Aureimonas sp. SA4125: one gene and its partner. The protein of the gene in region 1 interacts with the protein of each later gene in a pairwise test. Links are inferred from orthologs where the notes say so. Each region holds a gene or a part of one and is shown on either strand. Other genes may lie near its edges. The genes, in order: Sa4125_RS21340 and Sa4125_RS11025.

Region 1 (8,592 bases):
CGGCACGTCCGAGAGCTTCGGCCAGTTGAACTGGAGGTTCTGGCGGGTGGTGAAGTGGGCGTAGCCCTTGTCGAACTTTTCCGCGATCAGCGCCAGCTGGCGCAACTGCTTCGAGCGCAGCGTGCCGTAGGGCACGGCGACGCGCAGCATGTAGGCGTGCAGTTGCAGATAGAGGCCATTCTTCAGCCGCAGCGGCCGGAACTCGTCTTCCGACAGCGAGCCGTCCAGCCGGCGTTCGACCTGGCTGGTGAACTGGGCGACCCGGTCGCGCACGAAGCGCTCGTCGAATTCGTCGTAGCGATACATCGCGGCATCCTTTCGGCTTGATGGCGCTCAGGCTTCGTAGCGGTTGTCGAACTCGGCCTGCTTGCCGTAGTCGGGATGGATGCTCGGGCCCTTCTGGCGGATCAGCTCGCGGAAATGGCGCGCCACCGGCAGGCCGCTGGCCGCGATCGTCACCGGCACGAGATAGGGATCGACGACGAGATTGGCCTTCACGTCCGAAGCAGCGCGCGCTTCCATGGCGGCGGCGGTCTCGGGGTCGGCGCCGACCGAAGCCTTGGAGGGATCGCGCGTCCAGCCGTCGGCCGCCAGGAAGACGACGTCGCCGGCGAGCAGATTGTTGGCGCTGAGCACGACGGGAAGCTGCGGTCCCTTGCTCTTCGGCGAGGCCTTCGGTCCCGCCTTCGCTTCATTCGCCATTACCGGATCCTTCCCGCTGCCGTCGATGCCGCTGCATAGGCCTTTTCGCCCGGCGCGAAAACGCCGAGTTTGAGATTGTTCTAAATAGAGCGCTTTTCGCCGGCACGCGGCGGCGGGAATTCTCTATCTCGGGCGGTAAGGGGAAGAATTTGCCACGGTGGACGGCCGGCGCGCGACGGCGGACGTCGGGGCGGATCCGGCCGCGCTGCCGGTCCCGCGCTGCCACCGCGGCAAAGGCGGCAGACCGACCGGGAACCGCGTCAGATCGGCTCGCCCTGCAGCAGCCGCGGCGACGGTCCGCGGGTGAGGCCGGCGGCCTGGCCGATGAAGAAATCCTTCAGGGGCGGAGCGCGGTCGACCAGCGACAGGCCGAAGGAGCGGGCCGCGCGCAGAAGCGGGTTGTCGTTGGAGAACAGGCGATTCAGCACGTCGGTTGTGACGCCCATCTGCACCGTGTCGAAGCGACGCCAGCGCTGATAGGTCTCGAGCACGTCGAGCGCGCCGATATCGAGCCCGAGGCGCGCCGCGTCGACGACGACTTCCGCGAGCGCGGCAGCGTCCTTGAAGCCGAGATTGAGACCCTGGCCGGCGATCGGGTGAATGCCGTGCGCGGCGTCGCCGGCGAGCGCGATACGCGGCTTGACGAAGGCGCGGGCGATGGTGAGGCCGAGCGGGAAGGCGCGCTTGCCGCCCTCGACGGAGAGGCGGCCGAGCTTGTGGCCGAAACGCTGTTCGAGTTCGAGCTCGAACATCATGTCGTCGCCGGCGACGAGGCGGTCGGCCTCGCGCGTCGGCTCGGTCCAGACGAGCGAGGAACGGTTGCCCTTCAGGGGCAGGATGGCGAAGGGGCCGGAGGGCAGGAAATGCTCTTCCGCCCGGCCGCCATGCGGGCGCTCGTGCGCCACGGTGCAGACGATGCCGGACTGGCCGTAGTCCTTATGGATGGTGGCAATGCCGGCCATGGCCCGGATCGCCGACTTCACGCCGTCGCAGGCCACGAGCAGCTTTGCCTCGATGCCGGTGCCACCCGCCAGACGCACGGTGATCGAGGCCGGGCCTTCCTCGATGCCGGTGACGGTCGAGGCGGCGCGGATCTCGACGCCGAGCGCGGCGGCGCGGGCCCGCAGCGCCCCGTTGAGGGCGACGTTCGGCACCATGTGGGCGAAGGGTTCGCCCGGCTGGGCCTCGCCGCCGAAGGTGAGGAAGACCGGCCGCACGACGTCCGCGGTCTTGGAATCGGTGACGATCATCTCGGTGATCGGCTGCGCCTCGGGCAGAAGGTCCGCCCAGAGTCCGAGCTGCGTCAGCATGCGGATCGCGGCGGCGGCGATCGCCGAGGCGCGGCCGTCCCTCTTCCAGGCGCCTTCGGGCGCGGCATCGACGAGGACGATCTTGAGGCTCGGCGCGGCATCGGCAATGGCGACGGCCGTTGCAAGCCCGACATAGCCGGCACCGGCGACGACGATGTCGGCCCGTTTGGGTATCTGGAACTCCGCGGGCATCCGGGCGGGGAAGGTCGTGTCGACATCGGACATGCAAGCTCTCCTCGGCCATTGCGCGGCCCGTGCCCTTTCCAAGGCGTCGTCTGATCTAGGGACATAAGGCGGCGGCGACAACCGGAGAACGTTCGAACCGGCGACCCTCGAGGCGCGCCGGACACATTGACGCCCCCTCGGCAAGCTGGTGCATAGCCGAAGGACCGCGATCGGCGGCAAAGAGAAGGGAACGACCATGGACGAGGGCGTCGCGAAGCTTTTGAAGATCCTCGATCTCGAGCGGATCGAAGAGAATCTCTTTCGTGGCGTTTCGCCCGATCAGAGCTGGCAGCGTGTGTTCGGCGGGCAGGTGATCGCCCAGGCGCTGGTCGCCGCCCAGCGCACCGTCGATCCCGAACGCATGGTGCATTCGCTGCACGGCTATTTCCTCAGGCCGGGCGATCCGAAGGTGCCGATCGTCTACGATGTCGACCGCATCCGCGACGGCGGCTCCTTCACCACGCGGCGCGTCGTCGCAATCCAGCACGGCGCGGCGATCTTCTCGCTCTCGGCGTCGTTCCAGCGACACGAGGAGGGGCTGGCGCACCAGGCGCCGATGCCGGACGTGCCGCATCCGGACACTCTGCCGCACGGGGCGGCACTCTCCGCCCTGCTGCTCGACAAGGCGCCGGAGCCGGTGCAGCGCTACTGGCGCCGCCCCCGGCCGATCGAGTTCCGGCCGGTGTCCTTCGATCACTATCTGACCAACGACAAGCTCGACCCGGTGCAGCAGATCTGGGTCCGTGCCTTGTCCGACATCGGCGACGATCCGGCCCTGAATGCCGCCGTCCTGGCCTATCTCTCCGACATGACGCTGCTCGATACCGCCCTCTTCGCCCATGGCCGCTCGGTCTTCGACGCCGGCATCCAGGCCGCGAGCCTCGATCATTCCATGTGGTTCCATCGACCTGCCAAGGTCTCGGACTGGCTGCTCTACGCCCAGGACAGCCCGAGTTCCTCCGGCGGCCGCGGGTTGACGCGCGGTTCGCTGTTTTCGCTGAGCGGAAACCTTGTCGCCTCCGTGGCTCAGGAAGGGCTGATCCGTCCAAGGAAGATTATGCCGGAAAATTAGTCACATGCCTCGTGATGCGGCATTTGATCGGAGATTGTGCGCCCCGAGCTGACGCATGATCGGGCGATTGTGCGTCGCGGCATCGAAAATGCGGCGAAATCGCGACAAGCGGCTCACTTGGCACGCGGCTTGGATAGTGAGGAGCAGTCACCTTCTCGGGCATGCAGTCCGGAGGGCAGATGGCTCGGCACAGCGGCGCCCGATCGCCCGGCCGCCGCTCAAGATTCGAGGTGCACATGAAAATCGTGATGGCCATCATCAAGCCGTTCAAGCTCGACGAGGTGCGTGAAGCCCTGACCGCCGTCGGGATCCAGGGGCTCACCGTGACGGAAGTGAAGGGCTACGGCCGCCAGAAGGGTCATACCGAGATCTATCGCGGCACCGAATATGCCGTGAGCTTCCTGCCCAAGCTGAAGGTCGAGGTCGCCGTGGCGACCGACATGGTCGACCGCGCCGTCGAGGCGATCACGGTCGCCGCCAAGACCGGCCAGATCGGCGACGGAAAGATCTTCGTCTTCGGCATCGATTCCGCCGTGCGCATCCGCACCGGCGAAGTCGACGCGAACGCGCTCTGAGAAAGGACCGAATTCACATGCGATTTGCCAAAACCCTCCTCTCGACCGCGGTTCTCGCCGGCCTCGCCGCAACCGCGGCCTTCGCCCAGGACGCCGCCGCCCCGGCGGTCGATGCGGCTGCCGCTGTGGCGCCGGCAGCTCCTGCCGTTCCCAATCCCGGGAACACGACCTGGATGCTGATCTCCTCGATCCTCGTCCTGTTCATGACGGTGCCGGGCCTTGCCTTGTTCTACGGCGGTCTCGTGCGCGCCAAGAACATGCTGTCGGTGCTGATGCAGGTCACCATGATCACCGCCGTGATGATGATCGTCTGGGTCGTCTACGGATATTCCATGGCCTTCGGCGGATCCACCAGCCCGTATTGGGGCGGCCTCGGCAAGCTGTTCCTCGCCGGTGTCACGACGGATTCGGTCTCGGCGACGTTCTCCTCCGAGGTCATTCCGGAATATGTCTTCATCTGCTTCCAGATGACGTTCGCCGCCATCACGCCGGCGCTCATCATCGGTGCGTTTGCCGAACGGGTGAAGTTCTCCGCGGTGATCCTGTTCTCGATCCTCTGGGCGACCTTCATCTACTTCCCGGTCGCGCACATGGTGTGGGATGCCGCAGGGCTCATCTTCACCGGCGCCCATGCCGGCGGTATCGCCGCGCTCGACTTTGCCGGTGGCACGGTCGTGCATATCAATGCCGGCATCGCCGGACTTGTCGGCTGCATCATGATCGGCAAGCGCACCGGCCTCGGCCGCGACATGATGGCGCCGCACTCGATGACGCTGACCATGGTCGGCGCCTCCATTCTCTGGGTTGGCTGGTTCGGCTTCAATGCCGGTTCCAACCTCGAGGCCAATGGCGGCACCGCGCTTGCCATGATCAACACGTTCACGGCAACCGCCGGCGCGATCGTCGCCTGGGCCATCGCGGAAAGCTTTGGTCGGGGCAAGGCCTCGATGCTGGGCGCTGCGTCCGGCATGGTCGCCGGACTGGTCGCGGTGACGCCCGCCGCCGGCCTGATCGGGCCGGTCGCGGCGATCTTCCTCGGTGCGATCGCCTCTGTCGTCTGCTACTTCTTCGTCGCCGTCATCAAGCCGAAGTTCGGCTATGACGATGCGCTCGACGTCTTCGGCATCCACGGCATCGGCGGCATCATCGGCGCCATCGGCACCGGCTTCCTGGCGAGCTCCTCGCTCGGCGGCGTCGGCTATGTCGACGGCGTCACCATGGGCGGCCAGGTCTACTCGCAGATCATTGCCGTGCTCATCACCCTCGTGTGGAGCGGCATCGGTTCGCTCATTCTCTACAAGATCGTCGATCTCGTGATCGGTCTGCGCCCGACTGTCGAAGCCGAGCGCGAGGGTCTCGACATCACCTATCACGGCGAGGCGGCCTATCACGCCTCCTGAACCGGCAAGGGGGCGATGGCGCCCCCTTCACCTCGGCAAAAAGGGCGGGCCGCAAGGCTCGCCCTTTTTCATGTCTGCCGGCCGCAAGTCTGCCGGCCGCAAGTCTGTCGCGCGCAAGTCTGTCGGCCGGATGCCGTGACCGGCGATGCCGGCGGGCGGGCGCTACTTCGCCAGCAGGCTCTGCCAGTCGGCGTGGCGAGCGAATTTGCGCTGGGCGAAGGGGCAGCGCGGGTCGACCTGCAATCCCATGCGCCGGGCATAGTCGACCGCCGCCGCCACGAGCGTCTCGCCCGTGCCCTCGCCGCGCCGGGTTTCCGGCACGAAGGTGTGGTCGATGACGATCGTCCGAGGACGCGGATGGAGATAGATCAGTTCGGCGCCGGGAACGTCGCTGACGAGGAAGCGTCCGCCGGTTTCCGTGGCTTCGTGTCGGATATGCATGTCTGCCGTCCTCCCCGAGTTCGTTTCGGCTAGAATTAACCCATCGCTCGACCGGGACAAGTGGTCGCATGCCGGATCGAGCGTGCCGGTGCCGCGGCGGCGCGGCGGTGGCGGCGTGTCAACCCGAGCTTAGGGTTAAAGAGGCTTTAACCAGAACGACTTACTCTGTCCACCAGCAGGCTTCGGTGATTCACCGGGGTCGACCGATGCAGTGGAATGGGCGAATTGATGATGGCGTCTACGACAACGGGACCACGGACAGCGGCGCGGACCGACGGGGCGCATCGTCCCGAACCGACCGGCTTCCTGCGCCGCCAGGGCGAGATCGCCGTCGGTTTCGGGCTGCTCGGGCTTGCAGCCTTCCTCGCGGTGTCGATGGCGACGTGGACGGTGACCGACCCGTCCTTCAGCCAGTCCAACCACAACGAGGTCGCCAATCTCGCTGGCCCGGCCGGCGCGGTGGTGGCCGACATCGTCATGCAGGTGTTCGGCCTCGGCGCCGTGCTTCTGGCGGTCCTGCCCGTCATCTGGGGCATCATCGTCGCCCTGGGCAAGCCGATCGACCGGATCTGGCGCCGTGCCTGGCTGGCGCTGGCCGGCGTGGTGCTGGCGTCTGCGGCGCTCGGCTGCCTGACGGCGCCGGCCGGCTGGCCGCTGCCGATCGGTCTCGGCGGCGTCGCCGGCGACCTGGTCCTCAAGTTTCCGGCGCTCGCCACCGGCGCCTATCCCGATGGCGTTCTCGCCATGGTCTTGGCGGCGATGATCGCGGTGCCGGCCGGCTGGCTCTTTCTAAACGGCGCGGCGCTCATCGATCGTCCCTCGGCCGATCCCATGGTGGCCGCCGACCGCCGCACGCAGATTGCGGCGCGCGCCGCCGCGACCGGTCAGGCCGCCCGGTCCGCCGCCGAGGAGGACGAGGACGAGGGTGAAGGCAAGCTCGCCCTTCTCTTCGGCGCCCTCGCGCACACCGCCTATTCGGCCAAGGCCGCCTTCGACCGGCGCCGTACCGATCTGCAGGCCAAGCGCAACGAGCCGGCGGAGTTCGCCGACCGCTTCGACACCTGGCACGACAATCCGCAGGAGGATACCGAGTTCACGCCGCCGCCGCCGCCCCGTGAGACCCATCCCCGCCAGATCCGCGTCACGGCGCCCGCGCAGAGCGGCGGCTACATCGATCCGCTCGATGACGAGGAGAACGGCGAACCCCGCAGCGACAAGCCAGAGCCTTTCCAGTTCGATACGCCGGTTGCCGCGCCGCGCGCGACGGCTGTCGACGACGATGCCTTCGAGGTGGAGGACGAAGACGACGCTTACCGCGCCGAGGGCCTGGAAGACGATCAGAACGTCGACGGCCTCGACCTCGACGACGCCATTGTCGGGCCGGCCGAGCCCGTCACGGACCGCCCCCCGGTCGAGGAGACCTCGGGCTGGCGGGGCCTTGCCGCCAATATCGTCGCGTTCCCCGGCAAGCGGCGCGGGAAGAGCGAGGCAGTGGCGCCTGCGGCTCGGGAGGCCGTCCGTGCCGAGCCGGCACCCCTTCCGGCCCGCACCTCGGCGCTTGCCGCCGCACCGGTGCGTGTCGCGCCCGCTGCCACCATTCCGGCGCGCGGCCGCACGCAGCGCGGCGGCGAGGCGATGCTCGCCCGCAACGCCGTGCCGCTCCCCTTCGAATTGCCGCCGATCGACCTGCTCGCGCCGCCGCGGCCGCGTAGCCGCGACACCATGCTGTCGCCCGAGATCCTGCAGGAGAACGCCCGGCTTCTGGAGGGCGTTCTCGACGACTTCGGCGTGCGCGGCGAGATCATCGAGGTGCGGCCCGGTCCGGTGGTGACGCTTTACGAATTGGAGCCGGCGCCCGGCATCAAGTCGAGCCGCGTCATCGGTCTTGCCGACGACATCGCCCGCTCGATGAGCGCCATCTCGGCCCGCGTCGCCGTCATTCCCGGCAAGAACGCCATCGGCATCGAGCTGCCGAACCAGAAACGCGAGACGGTCTACTTCCGCGAGATGATCGCGTCGGAATCCTTCCAGCACAACAAGGCGAAGCTGGCGCTGGCGCTCGGCAAGACGATCGGCGGCGAGGCGGTCATCGCCGATCTCGCCAAGATGCCGCATCTTCTCGTCGCCGGCACCACCGGCTCGGGCAAGTCGGTGTCGATCAACACCATGATCCTGTCGCTGCTCTACCGGCTGTCGCCGGCCGAGTGCCGGATGATCATGATCGACCCGAAGATGCTCGAACTTTCCGTCTATGACGGCATTCCGCATCTTCTTTCCCCCGTCGTCACCGATCCGAAGAAGGCCGTCGTCGCGCTGAAATGGACGGTGCGCGAGATGGAGGACCGCTATCGCAAGATGTCGAAGGTCGGCGTGCGCAACATCGACGGTTTCAACGCCCGCGTCGCCGCCGCCATCGAAAAGGGCGAGACGATCTCGCGCACCGTGCAGACGGGATTCGACCGCGAGACCGGCGAGCCGATCTTCGAGTCGGAGGAGTTCGACCTCCAGCCGCTGCCCTACATCGTCGTCATCATCGACGAGATGGCCGACCTGATGATGGTCGCGGGCAAGGACATCGAAGGCACGGTCCAGCGCCTCGCCCAGATGGCCCGCGCCGCCGGCATCCATGTCATCATGGCGACGCAGCGCCCCTCGGTCGACGTCATCACCGGCACCATCAAGGCGAATTTTCCGACCCGCATCTCCTTCCAGGTGACGTCGAAGATCGACAGCCGCACCATCCTGCAGGAACAGGGCGCCGAACAGCTGCTCGGCATGGGCGACATGCTGTTCATGGCCGGCGGCGGGCGCATCCAGCGCGTCCACGGTCCCTTCGTCGACGATGCCGAGGTCGAGCATATCGTGGC
Region 2 (8,518 bases), 2.1 Mb from region 1 along the record:
AGAAAGTGGTCGGCGGCCAGTCCGGATCGGCGCTGATGCGCGAGCCGGATCTGGCACTGCGGCTGGTCGACGCGACGGTGGCCGGCGCGGGTGCCGTCCCCGTGACGCTGAAGATGCGGCTCGGCTGGGACCACCAGACGATCAACTCGCCGGAAATCGCCGCGCGCGCCGAGGCCGCCGGTGTCCGGATGATCACGGTACATGGGCGAACCCGCCAGCAGCTCTACACGGGCTCGGCCGACTGGCGGGCCATCGCCGCCGTCAAGGCGGCCGTGACGGTGCCGGTGGTGGCCAATGGCGATCTCGTCGCGAGCGGCCAGCGGTCGGCCATGCTGGCGGCGAGCGGCGCCGACGCGGTGATGATCGGGCGCGGCACCTATGGCAGGCCGTGGTTTCCCGGGCTTCTTGCCGGCGCCATCACCCTCGATGATCTCGACGCCCTGTCCTTTGCCGACTTCGTGATCGACCACTACGAGGACATGCTCCTCCACTATGGCAGCGATACGGGGCTGCGCCATTCGCGCAAGCATCTCGGTTGGTATCTCGATGGCTTTGCGGCGGCGAGCGGCGCGGAGATCACCGCGGACCGCGCCGCCATCCTCGTCGCGCGCTCGTCGGCGGTCGCGATCGAGCGGCTGCGCCATGTGTTCGGCGATACCAGCATCGCCGAGATCGAGCGCGGGACCGATGCGACAAGGAGGCGAGAGGCTGCCTGACATGAAAACTCCTGCCCTGCCGGAGCTGCAGCTCCGGATCCTCAACGCGCTGCCGCATCCGGTGATCGTCATCGACGCCGAGGGTTTTTTCGTGTTTGCCAATTCGGACGCGGAGCAGTTCTTCTCCGCCGGCGCCTCGCATCTCGTGAAGCGCCAGCTCTCCGACTTCATCCCCGCCGACAGTCCGCTCTTCGGCCTGATCGAGCAGGTGCGCGCCGATCGCTCACGCATCAGCGAATACCGCGTCGACGTGTCCTCGCCGCGGATCGGCGGGGAAAGGCTCGTCGATCTCTACGTCTCGGGCCTAGTCGATGCGCCTGATCATGTCGTGATCATGATTCAGCTCCGTTCCATCGCCGACAAGATGGACCGGCAGCTGACGCACCGGTCGGCCGCCCGTACGGTCACCGGCCTTGCCGCGATGCTGGCGCACGAGATCCGTAATCCGCTCTCCGGCATCAAGGGGGCAGCGCAGCTCCTCGAGACCGCCGTTAGCGACGAGGACAGGGTGCTCACGCGCCTCATCCAGGAAGAGAGCGATCGGATCGTCAAGCTGGTCGACCGCATGGAAGTCTTCTCCGACCAGCGGCCGATCGAGCGCTCCGCGGTGAACATCCATTCGGTCCTCGACCATGTGAAGACGCTGGCCCGCAGCGGCTTCGCCCGGGGAACGAAGTTCGTGGAAAACTACGACCCGTCACTGCCCTCCGTCTTCGCCAATCGCGACCAGCTCGTCCAGGTGTTCCTCAACCTCGTGAAGAACGCCAACGAGGCGATTGCCGGACATGAGGGAGGCGAAATCCGCCTGTCCACGGCCTTCCGTCCGGGCGTCCGTCTGTCGGTGCCCGGGACCAAGCGCCGCGTCACCCTGCCGCTCGAGTTTCTCGTCGAGGACAATGGCCCGGGTGTTCCCGAGGATATCCGGGAAAACATCTTCGATCCCTTCGTTACCACCAAGCCCAGCGGCTCGGGCCTCGGGCTGGCCCTCGTCGCGAAAATCATCGGCGACCACGGCGGCGTCATCGAATGCGAGTCGCAGCCGGGGCATACGACCTTCCGGGTTCTCATGCCCATGTGGCGGGAGGCCATGGACCCGGCCGGCCCCGTCGAAGCAGACGTCGCAGCCGGCGACCATTGAAGGACATGATCTGATGGCTCCCGCTCAGATACTCGTTGCCGACGACGACGCCGCGATCCGCACGGTCATTTCCCAGGCCTTGATGCGCGCCGGCTACGAAGTGCGCGTCACCGCCAACATCGCGACGCTCTGGCGCTGGATCTCGGCCGGCGAGGGCGACCTCGTCATCACCGACGTGTTGATGCCGGACGGCAATGCCTTCGACGTGCTGCCGAAGATCAAGAACAGCCGGCCCGACCTGCCGGTGGTGGTGATGTCGGCGCAGAATACCTTCATGACGGCCATCAAGGCGTCGGAAAAAGGGGCCTACGACTATATTCCCAAGCCCTTCGATCTGACCGAGCTGGTCTCGATCGTCCGCCGCGCGCTGGCCGAGCCGAAGCCCCAGCCGAGTGCCGGTCCCGGCGAGGATCCAGCCGACAACATGCCGCTGGTTGGCCGGTCGCCGGCGATGCAGGACATCTACCGCGCTTTGGCGCGGATGATGCAGACCGATCTTACGGTGACCATCACCGGCGAATCCGGCACGGGCAAGGAACTCGTCGCGCGCGCGCTCCACGATTACGGGCGCCGTCGCAAGGGCCCGTTCGTCGCGATCAACATGGCGGCCATCCCGCGCGACCTCATCGAGTCCGAGCTGTTCGGCCACGAAAAGGGTGCCTTCACCGGCGCCCAGAGCCGGTCGAGCGGCCGCTTCGAGCAGGCCGAAGGCGGCACGCTCTTTCTCGACGAGATCGGCGACATGCCGATGGAGGCGCAGACCCGGCTGCTGCGGGTGTTGCAGCAGGGCGAATACACGGTCGTCGGCGGACGCACCCCGATCGCCACCGACGTGCGCATCGTTTCGGCGACGAACAAGGATCTGCGCCAGCTGATCAGCCGCGGCCTGTTTCGCGAGGATCTTTTCTATCGGCTGAACGTGGTGCCGCTTCGGCTGCCGCCGCTGCGCGAACGAATCGAGGATCTGCCCGATCTTGCCCGCCACTTCTTCACCGAAGTGCAGAAGGAGGGGCTGCCGCGCAAGACGCTGAGCCAGGGCGCACTCGACGTCATGCGGCGCTACACTTGGCCAGGCAATGTGCGCGAACTGGAAAACCTGATCCGGCGCCTGTCGGCCCTTTATCCGCAGGACGAGATTTCCGGCGAGCTCATCGAGCACGAGCTGTCGAACGAATATGCCCGTGCCCTCGACAGCGAGACCGACGGCAGCCGGCCGGTTGATCTCAGTGCTTCGGTGGAGCGGTACCTGTCCGACTATTTCGCGTCCTTCGGTGACCAGCTCCCACCCCCGGGACTGCATGGCCGGATCCTGCGGGAAGTCGAGTACCCGCTGATCGCGGCCGCGCTGGCGGCGACCCGCGGCAATCAGGTCAAGGCTGCCGATCTCCTCGGCGTGAACCGGAACACGCTGCGCAAGAAGATTCGGGATCTCGACGTCTCCGTGGTCCGGTCGCTTCGATAGCTCAACTTTTCTTGCGTCCGTTGCATTTCGAACACATTACGTTGCAATCTCGCAACTGACGCAAATGTTCGAAGCGACTCGATGACAGCAGAGCCCGCAGAATCCGACCACGACGCCGCCGTTCTTCCGGAACGGCGGCGGTTCATGCTGGTGCCCGGAGTGATCGCCGTCGCCAGCGCGCTGGTGACGGGGGCGATCTCCTTCGTTGTCCTCATGGGGCTGACGCCGATCGAGCCGACGGAAACGGTCGTGCGCATCGCCTCGGTGGTCAACGGCGCTTTCGTTCTGGGTCTTTGCGCGCTGATCTGGCGCGAGGTCCTGCGGATGGCGCGGGCCCGCCACCAGGGCAAGGCGGCTTCGCGCCTGCATGTGCGGATCGTCGTCCTGTTTGCCATCGTCGCGGCACTGCCGGCGCTGCTCGTGGCGGTCGTCGCAGGCATCACGCTCGACCTTGGCCTGGACCGATGGTTCGAGATCCGGACGCGGGCGATCGTGGAATCGTCCGTCAGCGTCGCCCGGGCCTATGTCAACGAGAACGCCCGCAATCTGCAGGGCACCACGTTGTCGATGGCCTACGATCTCGATGCCCAGCGCCGTCTCTACGACCTCGACCGAACCGGCTTCCAGGCACTGTTGACCGAGCAGGCGAGGGGGCGGTCGTTGATCGGGGCGCAGCTGCTGCGGGAGACCGGCGATCCGGTGATGCGGGCCGACGTGCCGGTGGAACGGCCCCTGCCGGCGCCGCCGGCGGACGCCATGGAGCAGGCCAAGCAGGGCAATCTCGTCTTCATCCCGCCGGGCGTCACCAATCTGGTCGGCGCCATCCTCAAGCTCCGGGCCCTCGGCGACAATATCTTTCTCTACACCGTGCGGGCCGTCGATCCCGAGGTCATCTCGGCGCTGCGGCTGATGGAGGATCGCTCGGCGGAATATTCGAGCCTCCAGAGCAACCGGATCGGGACCCAGATCGCGTTCGCGCTGCTCTATCTCGGCATTACGCTGATCGTTCTCCTGTCTGCGATCTGGACCGGCATCGGCGTCGCCGACCGTCTGGTGCGGCCGATCCGGCTCCTCATCTCTGCCGCCGACGAGGTCAGTGAAGGAAATCTCGCCATTTCCGTGCCGGTGCGCGCCTCGGACGGTGACGTCGGCTCGCTGTCCAACACCTTCAACAACATGATCCGCCAGCTGCGGACGCAGCGGGGCGAACTCGTGCACGCGAAGGACGTGATCGACGAGCGGCGGCGCTTCACAGAAGCCGTGCTCTCGGGCGTGACCGTCGGCGTCATGGGCGTCGGCAGCGATGGCACGATCTCGATGCTGAACCCTTCGGCCGAGCGCATTCTGGCGGTTTCCTCGGGCGAGGCGGTCGGGCGCAACCTGCGCGAGATCTTTCCGCTGATCGCCCAGATCCACCGCGCCGCCGCGGCCTCGCGCAAGGCGGAGTACCAGGAAGAGATCAAGCTGCGCACCCAGGAGCGCGAACGGGTTCTGGCCATTCGCGTGACCTCGGAGGAGACCCGCGAAGGCGCGCAGTCGAGCGTCGTCACCATCGACGACATCACCGACCTCGTCGACGCGCAGCGCTCGTCTGCCTGGGCCGATGTCGCCCGCCGCATCGCCCATGAGATCAAGAACCCGCTGACCCCGATCCAGCTCTCGGCTGAACGCATCAGGCGGCGCTATGGCAAGATGGTCGAGGGCGATCGCGAAGTGTTCGATCGCTGCGTCGACACGATCATCCGGCAGGTCTCCGACATCGGCCGCATGGTTGACGAATTCTCCAGCTTCGCGCGCATGCCAAAGCCGCGCATGGAAAACCGGGATCTTCGGGAAGCGCTGAAGGAAGCGGTTTTCATGCGCGAGATGGGCGATCACGGCATCGTTTTCTCGACCGACTTCGGTGCGGCGCCGCTCTTTGGGACATTCGACATCCGCCTTCTAAGCCAGGCCTTCGGCAACATCGTGAAAAACGCCGTCGAGTCCGTTGAGGCTTCCGAACTCGCGGAAGGCAGGATCGGCATTGCCGTCACGACGTCCGGTGGTTTTCACCGGATCGATTTCACCGACAACGGCCGCGGCTTTCCCCGCGAGGATCGCGAACGCCTTCTGGAGCCCTATATGACGACGCGCGAGAAGGGGACCGGCCTCGGCCTCGCCATCGTGCGCAAGATCATCGAGGAGCATGGCGGCACGATCCAACTCGGTGACGCCCCGGAACAAGAACAGGGCGCTCTGGTTCGTGTCGTTCTGCCGGCAACGCAGACGCCTGCGGACGACGCGAGCCCCTCACATTCCCCTGCAGTAGAAAGGACTGGTGACTGATGGCGTCAGACATCCTCATCGTCGATGACGAAGCCGACATCCGTGATCTCGTCGCCGGCATTCTGGAGGACGAAGGCCACGAGACGCGCATCGCCGGCAATTCCGACGCTGCGCTGCAGGCGATCGCCGACCGTGTGCCGCGTCTGGTCTTCCTCGACATCTGGCTCCAGGGCAGCCGGCTCGACGGGCTCGACCTTCTCGAGGCGATCAAGGCGCAGCATCCTGAGGTTCCCGTGGTCATGATCTCGGGCCACGGCAACATCGAGACGGCCGTCTCGGCGATCCGTCGCGGTGCCTACGACTATATCGAGAAGCCCTTCAAGGCCGACCGCCTGGTGCTGGTCGCGGAAAGGGCGCTCGAGACCTCCAAGTTGCGGCGCGAGGTCTCGGACCTCCGGCGCCGCTCGGTCGACTTCTCCGAGCTCCTCGGCAAGTCGCATCCGATGAACCAGCTGCGCACGACGATCGAGCGCGTGGCGCCGACCAACAGCCGCGTGATGATTCTCGGGCCCTCGGGCTCGGGCAAGGAAATGGTGGCCCGCGCCATCCATGCCGCCTCTGCCCGCGCCAACGGCCCCTTCGTCGCGTTGAACGCCGCAGCGATCACGCCGGATCGCATGGAGGTCGAGCTGTTCGGCACCGACGCGCCTGCTGGCGTCGAGCGCAAGGTCGGTGCCTTCGAGGAAGCGCACGGCGGCATCCTCTACCTCGACGAAGTCGGCGACATGCCGCGCGAGACGCAGAACAAGATCCTGCGCGTCCTGACCGAACAGACTTTCGAGCGTGTCGGCGGAACCAAGCGCGTCAAGGTCGACGTGCGCATCGTGTCCTCGACGGCGCAGAACCTGGAATCGATGATCAGCGAAGGAACGTTCCGGGAGGACCTCTATCACCGGCTCGCGGTCGTGCCGATCGCCGTGCCGCCCTTGTCAGAACGCCGCGCCGACATCCCGCTGCTGATCGAGGCTTTCATGAAGCAGATCGGCGAGCAGACCGGTATCAAGACGAAGGCGATCAGCCCTGAAGCCATGGCAGTGCTGCAGTCGAGCGATTGGCCGGGCAACATCCGCCAGCTGCGCAACAATGTCGAACGGCTGATGATCCTCTCGCGGGAGGGCGACGACGATGCGCCGATCTCGGCCGACATGCTGCCGCACGAGGTCGGCGACATGCTGCCGCGCACGCCGAGCCAGTCTGACGGCCGCATTCTGGCGCTTCCCCTGCGTGACGCCCGGGAGGTCTTCGAGAAGGAATATCTGATGGCGCAGATCAACCGCTTCGGCGGCAACATCTCGCGTACGGCCGAATTCGTCGGCATGGAACGCTCGGCGCTTCACCGCAAGCTGAAGTCCCTCGGCATCTGACGTTTTGGCGCGCCAGGGCCGCTGCAGCATGGGTTTGGATGGGGACGCGCAACGGGGTGCCGAGGTTGCGCCGCAGCAGCCAAAAGTGCTATCCGGGTGGCGATCGGCATGCGTCCTTAGACTGCCCATATCAGACCGAACCGCGCCCGCCCGGGCAACGTCCTGGGTTACGCCAACAAGAAAATAGGAATGTCTCATGGCCGATCGCTTGCAGAACCTGCAGGACGTCTTTCTGAACACCGTCAGAAAGCAGAAGATCTCCCTCACCATCTTTCTCGTGAACGGCGTCAAGCTCACAGGCGTGGTGACATCGTTCGACAATTTCTGCGTGCTGCTGCGCCGCGATGGCCACTCGCAGCTCGTCTACAAGCATGCCATCTCGACCATCATGCCATCACAGCCGGTGAACATGTTCGAGACCGAAGAGCCAGGACAAGTCTGATTGACCGAATTCGACGAGACGCGGCCGAAAGGTCCCATTGAGCACAAGGCCGTCGTGACGCGGGCAGGGGTGTTCGTGCCGCTCCTGAAGAAGGTGCAGTTGGCCGAGGACCGCGCCAGTGCGGGTACCGATGTCATCAGGCGCGCCGACGAGCAGCGGCTTGAGGAGATCTGCGGTCTGGCCGCGGCGATCGATCTCGAGATCGTGGCCCGCGGGATCATCTCCGTGGCAAAGGCCCGGCCGGCGACGCTGATCGGTGCAGGCAAGGTCGAGGAACTGAAGGGCGTCGTCGCCGCGGAGGAGATCGGGCTCGTCATCATCGACCATCCGCTGACGCCCGTGCAGCAGCGCAATCTGGAAAAGGAACTGGGCACCAAGGTGCTCGACCGGACCGGCCTGATCCTCGAGATCTTCGGGCGCCGCGCGCGCACGAAGGAGGGAAGGCTGCAGGTCGAGCTGGCGCACCTGAACTATCAGAAGGGCCGGCTTGTCCGGTCCTGGACGCATCTGGAACGCCAGCGCGGCGGCGCCGGCTTCCTGGGCGGCCCCGGCGAGACGCAGATCGAATCCGACCGGCGTCAGTTGCAGGAGCGCATCAAGCGCCTGGAGAAGGATCTCGAAGCCGTCCGCCGCACGCGCACGCTCCACCGTGCCAAACGCAAGAAGGCGCCGCATCCCGTCATCGCCCTTGTCGGCTATACCAATGCCGGAAAGTCGACGCTGTTCAACACCATCACCGGCGCGTCCGTCCTCGCGCAGGATCTGCTCTTTGCCACGCTCGACCCGACGCTTCGCCGCATCGCGCTGCCGCACGGCACCGAGGTGATCGTCTCCGATACCGTCGGCTTCATTTCCGACCTGCCGACGCATCTCGTCGCGGCCTTCCGGGCGACGCTGGAAGAAGTGGTCGAGGCCGAGCTGATCCTGCATGTGCGCGACATGAGCGATCCCGACGCCTCGGCGCAGGCGAGCGACGTCAACAAGATCCTGGCCGATCTCGACATCGACACCGCCGATGCCGGGCACCTCGTCGAGGTCTGGAACAAGGTCGACCTTCTCGACGAGGCGGCC

The links.
Region 2: the proteins of Sa4125_RS21340 (region 1) and Sa4125_RS11025 interact in binary tests that used the Escherichia coli proteins (3 or more experiments, as listed by UniProt). The link is inferred for Aureimonas sp. SA4125 from one-to-one orthologs.

The regions. Positions count from the first base shown.
Region 1 is NZ_AP025032.1:4,509,535-4,518,126, reverse strand. The notes cover bases 2,356-5,214. They hold Sa4125_RS21340 (P-II family nitrogen regulator), read left to right. Parts: upstream 2,356-3,545; coding sequence 3,546-3,884; downstream 3,885-5,214. Other genes in these bases: Sa4125_RS21335 (ammonium transporter), read left to right, coding at 3,902-5,214; tesB (acyl-CoA thioesterase II), read left to right, coding at 2,434-3,309. Outside these bases: Sa4125_RS21360 (nitrite/sulfite reductase), read right to left, coding at 1-306; Sa4125_RS21355 (DUF2849 domain-containing protein), read right to left, coding at 334-702; Sa4125_RS21350 (ubiquinone biosynthesis hydroxylase), read right to left, coding at 963-2,204; more of Sa4125_RS21335, read left to right, coding at 5,215-5,284; Sa4125_RS21330 (GNAT family N-acetyltransferase), read right to left, coding at 5,447-5,725; Sa4125_RS21325 (DNA translocase FtsK), read left to right, coding at 5,957-8,592. UniProt on the Escherichia coli protein: Involved in the regulation of nitrogen metabolism. Regulates the activity of its targets by protein-protein interaction in response to the nitrogen status of the cell.
Region 2 is NZ_AP025032.1:2,372,921-2,381,438, reverse strand. Bases 1-2,785 are described here. They hold Sa4125_RS11025 (nitrogen regulation protein NR(II)), read left to right. Parts: upstream 1-717; coding sequence 718-1,854; downstream 1,855-2,785. Other genes in these bases: ntrC (nitrogen regulation protein NR(I)), read left to right, coding at 1,868-2,785; dusB (tRNA dihydrouridine synthase DusB), read left to right, coding at 1-716. Outside these bases: more of ntrC, read left to right, coding at 2,786-3,316; Sa4125_RS11015 (PAS domain-containing sensor histidine kinase), read left to right, coding at 3,398-5,641; Sa4125_RS11010 (sigma-54 dependent transcriptional regulator), read left to right, coding at 5,641-7,005; RNA chaperone Hfq, read left to right, coding at 7,202-7,447; GTPase HflX, read left to right, coding at 7,532-8,518.